One region of the Serratia sp. CoH_134_PS_4 genome, then DNA from elsewhere that is predicted to be linked to it. Evidence: predicted binding sites of a transcription regulator. Region 1 holds the regulator's gene; each other region holds the start of a gene.

Region 1 (2,273 bases):
GACGTATAGCAGCGGTGCGTGCCAAAGCGGAACTGTACCGGCCATACTGAGGGAGAAAATGGCGGCAACCAGCGAGGCGGGCAACAGGCGGGCATGTAACGGACTTATTTCACCGCTGACGCCGAGAAGCAGTGCCAGGCCAAGCATCAACACCGGCAACGGCAAGTGCCAAAGCAATGCTTGCTGTAATAGCAGGCTGCTGAGTGCAAATAGAGAGCCACCGACGATCAGACGTTTGAAGAAGCGTTTGTGAGGGGTGTCTAGCCCGGCAATATTGCAGCAGGCAGGAACCAGGGAAAATAATAGGCCGTATTGCAGTTGGCCGCTCAACAGGCCGAGTAACACTGGCAGGCACAGCACCAGCGTTTGCCGCAGTGCATAGTTGACTTCCGGGTGGTAAATCAGTCTGCGCCACATGATGACTTGGGGCATAAAAAAACGGCGCGAATCATCGCGCCGTTTTTTCAGTGATTAACGCGTGCCGTAAACGACAATGGTTTTGCCGTGGGCGGAGATCAGGTTTTGATCTTCAAGCATTTTCAGAATACGGCCAACGGTTTCACGTGAACAACCGACGATTTGGCCAATTTCCTGACGAGTAATTTTAATCTGCATACCATCAGGATGGGTCATGGCATCAGGTTGTTTCGCCAGGTTCAGCAGTGTTTGCGCGATACGGCCTGTAACGTCCAGGAAGGCGAGGTTACCCACTTTCTCAGATGTTATCTGCAGACGGTTTGCCATCTGGGCTGACAGGCGCATCAGGATGTCCGGGTTGACCTGAATTAACTGGCGGAATTTCTTGTAGGAAATTTCAGCCACTTCGCAGGCGGTCTTCGCCCTAACCCAGGCGCTACGCTCCTGACCTTCTTCAAATAATCCAAGCTCGCCGATGAAATCCCCCTGGTTAAGGTAGGATAAAATCATCTCTTTACCTTCTTCATCCTTAATCAGCACCGCGACGGAGCCTTTGACGATGTAGTAAAGCGTTTCGGCTTTTTCACCTTGGTGAATCAGCGTACTTTTGGATGGATATTTGTGGATATGGCAATGAGACAGGAACCATTCGAGAGTAGGGTCTGTTTGCGGTTTGCCGAGAACCATTCGCTGTTATCCTCTGTTGTTATCGCTGCCTTGTGTCACAGGGGTCAGAGTTCCCTGTAAAACCTGTTGTCGCCGTTGTTTTAATGGTGGCTATCAGCAGATTTTGAGGCGTGTCATAAATATACGCTGTCGCTCTAGCATATTAACTTGCCGGGAGAGCTGCAAGCTACATTCTGTTAACATACCGGTAAAGGAGCCTTTCCCTGGGAGTTTCCCTGAAATCAGTGTCCCGGAAAGATTTATTGCGGCTCTGTTTGTAGCACAGAGTGAGGCGGGTGTCTTGTGTTGTCTCGCTTCAGCATGATTAGCATCAGGTTCCGTTGCCAGTTTCTATGCGAAAGCGTACCCTGATTTTAAGAAATTAACCGGAGTGACCAGTATGCAGGCAAGAGTTAAGTGGGTGGAAGGGTTAACGTTTCTGGGTGAATCCGCGTCTGGCCATCAGGTGTTGATGGACGGCAATGCGGGCGACAAAGCGCCCAGCCCGATGGAAATGGTGCTGATGTCGGTAGGGGGCTGTAGTGCTATCGATGTGGTGTCGATCCTGCAAAAAGGGCGTAATGATGTGCGTGATTGCGAGGTCAAGCTGACTTCTGAACGACGTGAAGAAGCACCGCGGCTGTTCACCCATATCAACCTGCACTTTATCGTGAGCGGTAAAGATCTGAGCGACAAAATCGTTGAGCGGGCGGTGAATCTCTCGGCGGAGAAATACTGCTCGGTGTCATTGATGCTGAGTAAGGCCGCCAGCGTGACTCACAGCTTTGAAATCCGCGACGTGGCCTAATGGTGAAAAGGCGCGGCTGACTGCCGCGCTCTACCCACTTATTCGATTTTTTTGCCTTCCAGCAGACGCTGCACCAAGGGTGCCATGATCAGCTCCATCGCCAGCCCCATTTTGCCGCCCGGCACCACAAGCGTATTGATGTGTGAGATAAAGGATCCCTGCAGCATCGCCAGTAAATAAGGGAAGTCGATTTGATCCAGGCCGCGGAAGTGAATCACCACAAAGCTCTCGTCCAGCGAAGGGATCGCCTTGGCGGCAAACGGATTCGACGTGTCGACCGTGGGTACCCGCTGGAAGTTGATATGGGTGCGTGAGAACTGCGGCGTAATGTAGTTGATGTAATCCTCCATCGAACGTACCACCGAGTCCATCACCGCTTCAC
Region 2 (2,273 bases), on a different contig from region 1:
GTAGATTCTACCTTCACATTTTCACTGTAAGCCGGCAGCGATTGTTGGCGGATACAAGAGGCGATTGCCGGATGAAGAATTTCCGCCGCCCGGTTCAACGGTGAACCAACCAGAATTTTTTCCGGATTGAACAGATTGACCATGATGGCCAAAATCCGGCCTACGCTGTGTCCCACCCCAAGAATGATGTCTTTAGCCAGTTGATCGCCCGCCATCGCGGCATCACACAATGACTCAACCGTCAGTGGTGCGCCATGCAAGCTTGAACTCATTGAGCTACCGAGGCGCTGCTGGGCGATTTCAAGCATGTTTTCGATACTGGCCACGGTTTCCAGACAGCCGTGGTTACCGCAGTAACAGCGTTTGCCGTAAGGATCGACCTGAGTATGGCCAATCTCTACCACACTGTGGCTGCCTGCATGCAGAACTCTACCGCCCGTGATCACTCCGGCGCCAACGTTGTGGTCGATCACCACCTGAATCACGTTTTGGCTGCCGCGAGATGCGCCGTATAAGGCCTCGGCCATTGTCCAGGCGCTAATGTCGTGTTGCAGATAAACCGGTAGCCCGGTACGCGTTTCCAGCGCCGGTCCCAGGGGCATGTCTTTGACGTCGTAAAACGGCATGCGGTGTACGACACCAGAAACGGCGTCAACCATGCCTGGCAGCGTAATGGCGATAGCCGTCAGCCGCTCAAGCTTGCTTTGATGACGAATGAAGAACTGATCTACTTCACCGAGAATACGCTTTAGCAGGGGATCAGGGTGTTCGGCGGCAAGAGGCAACAGCTCTTCGACCACCAATTTGCTGCTGATATCACGCAGCGCCAGCGTAATGGTGCCACGGCTTATGCGAGCGGACAGATAGTGCCAGGCTTCGGTGTCCAGCACCAACCCCACGGCAGGACGGCCACGGCTGCCCACTTCCTGGTATTCGGTTTCTTTAACCAGATGCGCTTCCAGCAGTTCGCGAACAATTTTGGTGATACTGGCGGGAGCGAGCTGCGCGCGTTTGGATAATTCGATACGCGAAATGGGGCCCAGTTGATCGATTAACCGATAAACTGCCCCTGCATTTGTTTGCTTGATTTGATCAATATGCCCAGGCTGCCCAACAGCAATCACAAACCTGCTCCTACTATTTTTCGCGCTTCTAAATAAAGACTATCGGCTATGGTGGGGCTTTTGTAATACAGCGTCAACTATTTGATTCGTTATGTGATTTGCTGCACAAATTCACCCCACTTTCACTGCGGATTGTGTTTTATTTGCCCAGCCTGGCCTTCAGGTTAACAGCAATGCCATCAGCGATTTGGCCGCGGCGGTCAGTGGCCTTTGCCGGTGATGCACCAACCAAACTTCCGTCATGGCGCCCGGTTCTGCCAACGGCAAATACTGCACGCCATCAATTTTAACGCGGGCGAAAGACGCCGGCAGAATAGAAATACCCAACCCGGAGGACACCAGACCGATAATGGTCATCGCCTCGCCAACCTCTTGCGTGATGTAAGGAGTGATCCCCGCTTTGGCCAGCAAGGATAAAATTTCGTCATGCAGTGCGGTGCCCACCTCGCGGGAGAAAAACACGAAGGGCTCTTCCGCTAAATGCTGAAAACGCAATGTGCCGGATGCAACATGGGTTAACGGATGCCCTTCCGGCACCACGGCCACCAAGGGTTCACACAGCAAAAGCTGATGTTTCAACGCGTCTGGTAAGCGCGTATTACGCATAACGCCCAGATCCAGCTCACCATTAAGCAAGGGTTCAATCTGCTGTTTGGTGTTTACTTCGCGCATTTTGATATGCACCTGTGGGTGTTGCTGCCGAAAAGCCCGCAAACTGCGTGATACGACGCTGATAAATGGGGCTGAGGACGTGAAACCTATGGTTAGCTCCCCTAACTCCCCGCGTTCCAGTCTGGCCGCTTTCTCAGCCGCCCGGCCGACCTGATCGAGTACCTGATACGCTTCTTTCAGGAACATTTCCCCCGCCTGCGTCAGGCTGACATTGCGGTTGTTGCGCGCCAACAAACGCGCCCCCACCATCTCTTCCAACGCCTGGATCTGCTGGCTAAGCGGCGGCTGTGAAATCCGCAAGCGTTCTGCTGCACGCCCAAAGTGCAACTCTTCCGCCACGGCAACAAAATAGCGCAGATGTCTCAATTCAATATTCATACGTTAAACGTCTTAATTTTAATTATTAATATATTAGACAAAAAACTGCCCTCTCCCTATCATTTTGTTAACCCATGAAGTGCTGAATACACCCCCACG
Region 3 (2,273 bases), on a different contig from region 1:
GGAGGCAGGATTAGAACGTGATGCGGCTGACGTCTTGGCAGCCGAGGGCGGCCAGCGTTGCGCGCGTAGCATCCCATTGTGTGAGAATGGCACTTTCCGGTTCAGCCAGCACTGCACGGCTCACTTTTTGGCAATCGCGGCCGGAGACATTCATCAGAATTAACGCGGCTTGCAGGGGGGGCAGACTTGGGTTGAACGCGGCGTTTTCAGCATAGCGGCCAGTGTAAATGGTACCGTCTTCGGCTTCTAGCGCAACCCCGCTGTGCGCATTGCTGTAGGGCGCATGGCTCTGATTGGCTGCGGCCAGTGCGGCTTTTTCCAGTTCGTGGGTTAGCGTCAGTTGGAAGCCGTGATCGACCCGATCCATCAGCAGTGTGGTGATATCCAGGTCTTTGGGGCCGAAGGCATCTGGCAGATAATCGCCAAGAGTTGCAGGTTCACGGCCAGGCAGGCGGATTTTCAGAGCGGTACCGCTGTTGAGTTCGTTCATAAACTGGCGGCAGTGGCCACAAGGCGTGTAGTTCACCGTGATGGAGACCAGGGCGGTTTCGCCGCGCAGCCAGGCATGGGTTACGGCACACTGTTCGGCATGAATGGTCTGCTGCATCGGCGCGCCACTGAACTCCATATTGGCGCCAAAATAGAGATTGCCGCTCTGTCCGCGGGCAATGGCACCGACATAGAACTTGGAGATCGGGGCTAACGAGCAGGCCGCCGCCAGGGGCAGCAGAGCAAATGCCAGAGCATCATCATCCAGCCCGCAGCGCTGCTTGATTGCATCCACCTGTTCTGCCTTAAACATGGCCGGAAAATCAGGCGCATCAATATAAGGTAATAGGGCGGATTGCAATGTGGCGGGCAGTTCACCGAAAGCGGTTTGAAAACGCGGGTGCATAGAAACTCTCTCTACAGGTTAACGGGATAACATTCTAGGCAGCTCAGTGCGAATAAAGTGTGATGAAAATCTCTTTATTGATGAAATCAATGCAATGAAATGCATAATTGCGGGACGTATCGCAAGTTTTAAGCCTTTCAACCGAACAGGTGCAGCAACACCGGGAACAGAAACGGCGCCAATAGCGAGGTAATGATCCCGCAGATGACTAACGCAAGTGAGCCGAATGCACCTTCCTGATAGTCCATTTCCGCACAGCGCGCCGTGCCCAGCGCATGTGATGCTGTCCCCATTGCCAACCCACGTGCCGAGCGGGTCGTGATGCCTAATATTTTGAACAAGGTATGCCCGAACACGGCGCCGAGAATACCGACGAAGATAACGCAGACGGCGCTGATCGCCGGAATGCCGCCAAGCGATTCTGCGACCGCCATCGCGATGGGCGTCGTGACCGATTTAGGCATGATGGACGCGGCAATCTCCGGTGTGGCCCCCATCCATAATGCGATAGCACCACCGCTGATCATGGCCGTCATGCTGCCGATAAAACAGACGGCGATGATGGACTTCCAGCGAGCGCGAATCTGGTGCAGTTGCTCATAAAGCGGGTAAGCCAGTGCCACTACGGCCGGTTGTAGCAAGTCATTGAGGATTTTACTGCCCTGAAAATAACGCTCATAAGGAATGCCCGTCAGCAATAGCAGGGGAATAATCACCGCCATTGACACCAGTAATGGGTTGAGCAGTGGCATATTCAGCCATTGGGCCAGCTTGCGTGCTGCGAAGTAGACCGCTAGCGTCAGCGGCAATGACCACCAGATTTCATGGATCATTTTTCGCCCTCCGCTGCATCAGACTTGCCGACGATGCGGCGTTCTCGATGGAAATAATGCGAGGTATAGCCGACAACGACTAACACCATCAGAGTACTTACGGCGCAAGAGATCACCAGTGGGCCGAGGTGTTCGATAATCTGGTCATAGTATTTCATCACGCCAACACCGATGGGCACGAACAAAAGCACCATATAGCGGATCAACAGATGACAGCCTGGTTTGACCCACTTGGCCGGCATAATTTGTGTGGAAAGCAGGGCGAACAGTAGCAACATACCGATAATGCTGCCGGGAATGGCGATCGGCAACAATGCCGCGAGCGCATTGCCGATAAACAAACAAAGGTAGATAAGGGCGATTGCCCTCAGGTATTTCCAGCACAGAGTGAGTAGCTTGGTCATAACTTAATCCTGTTTAACCGATGCATTCATCATACAATTAAACTGTGACCTTAGCCACAAATCACACCATGAATTCGCTCTATGACGACTATGCCGATTGAGCCGGTTGACAGTCGTCATTAAGCCGCATGCTCATTCTGC

Evidence for each region. Region 1 encodes CRP, which controls carbon source genes, mostly activating them, when cyclic AMP is high. Its sites were predicted from a motif close to ATGTGANNNNNNTCACAT; they were not measured.
Region 2: mlc (sugar metabolism global transcriptional regulator Mlc) is a predicted target of CRP. The motif match lies at 1,216-1,233, and genes of this name have one in related genera.
Region 3: cdd (cytidine deaminase) is a predicted target of CRP. The motif match lies at 953-970, and genes of this name have one in related genera.

The regions. Positions count from the first base shown of each region.
Region 1 covers NZ_JBXWKI010000009.1:46,459-48,731, reverse strand. Annotated here, with positions in the region: gene AC2FCQ_RS15340 (YccS/YhfK family putative transporter) at 1-417, opposite strand, end outside; gene crp (cAMP-activated global transcriptional regulator CRP) at 472-1,104, opposite strand; gene AC2FCQ_RS15330 (OsmC family protein) at 1,484-1,891, shown strand; gene AC2FCQ_RS15325 (phosphoribulokinase) at 1,930-2,273, opposite strand, start outside.
Region 2 covers NZ_JBXWKI010000001.1:768,135-770,407, forward strand. Annotated here, with positions in the region: gene mlc (sugar metabolism global transcriptional regulator Mlc) at 1-1,124, opposite strand, end outside; gene AC2FCQ_RS03490 (LysR family transcriptional regulator) at 1,284-2,174, opposite strand.
Region 3 covers NZ_JBXWKI010000018.1:70,451-72,723, forward strand. Annotated here, with positions in the region: gene cdd (cytidine deaminase) at 11-895, opposite strand; gene AC2FCQ_RS22060 (CidB/LrgB family autolysis modulator) at 1,033-1,728, opposite strand; gene AC2FCQ_RS22065 (CidA/LrgA family protein) at 1,725-2,132, opposite strand; gene AC2FCQ_RS22070 (MFS transporter) at 2,265-2,273, opposite strand, start outside.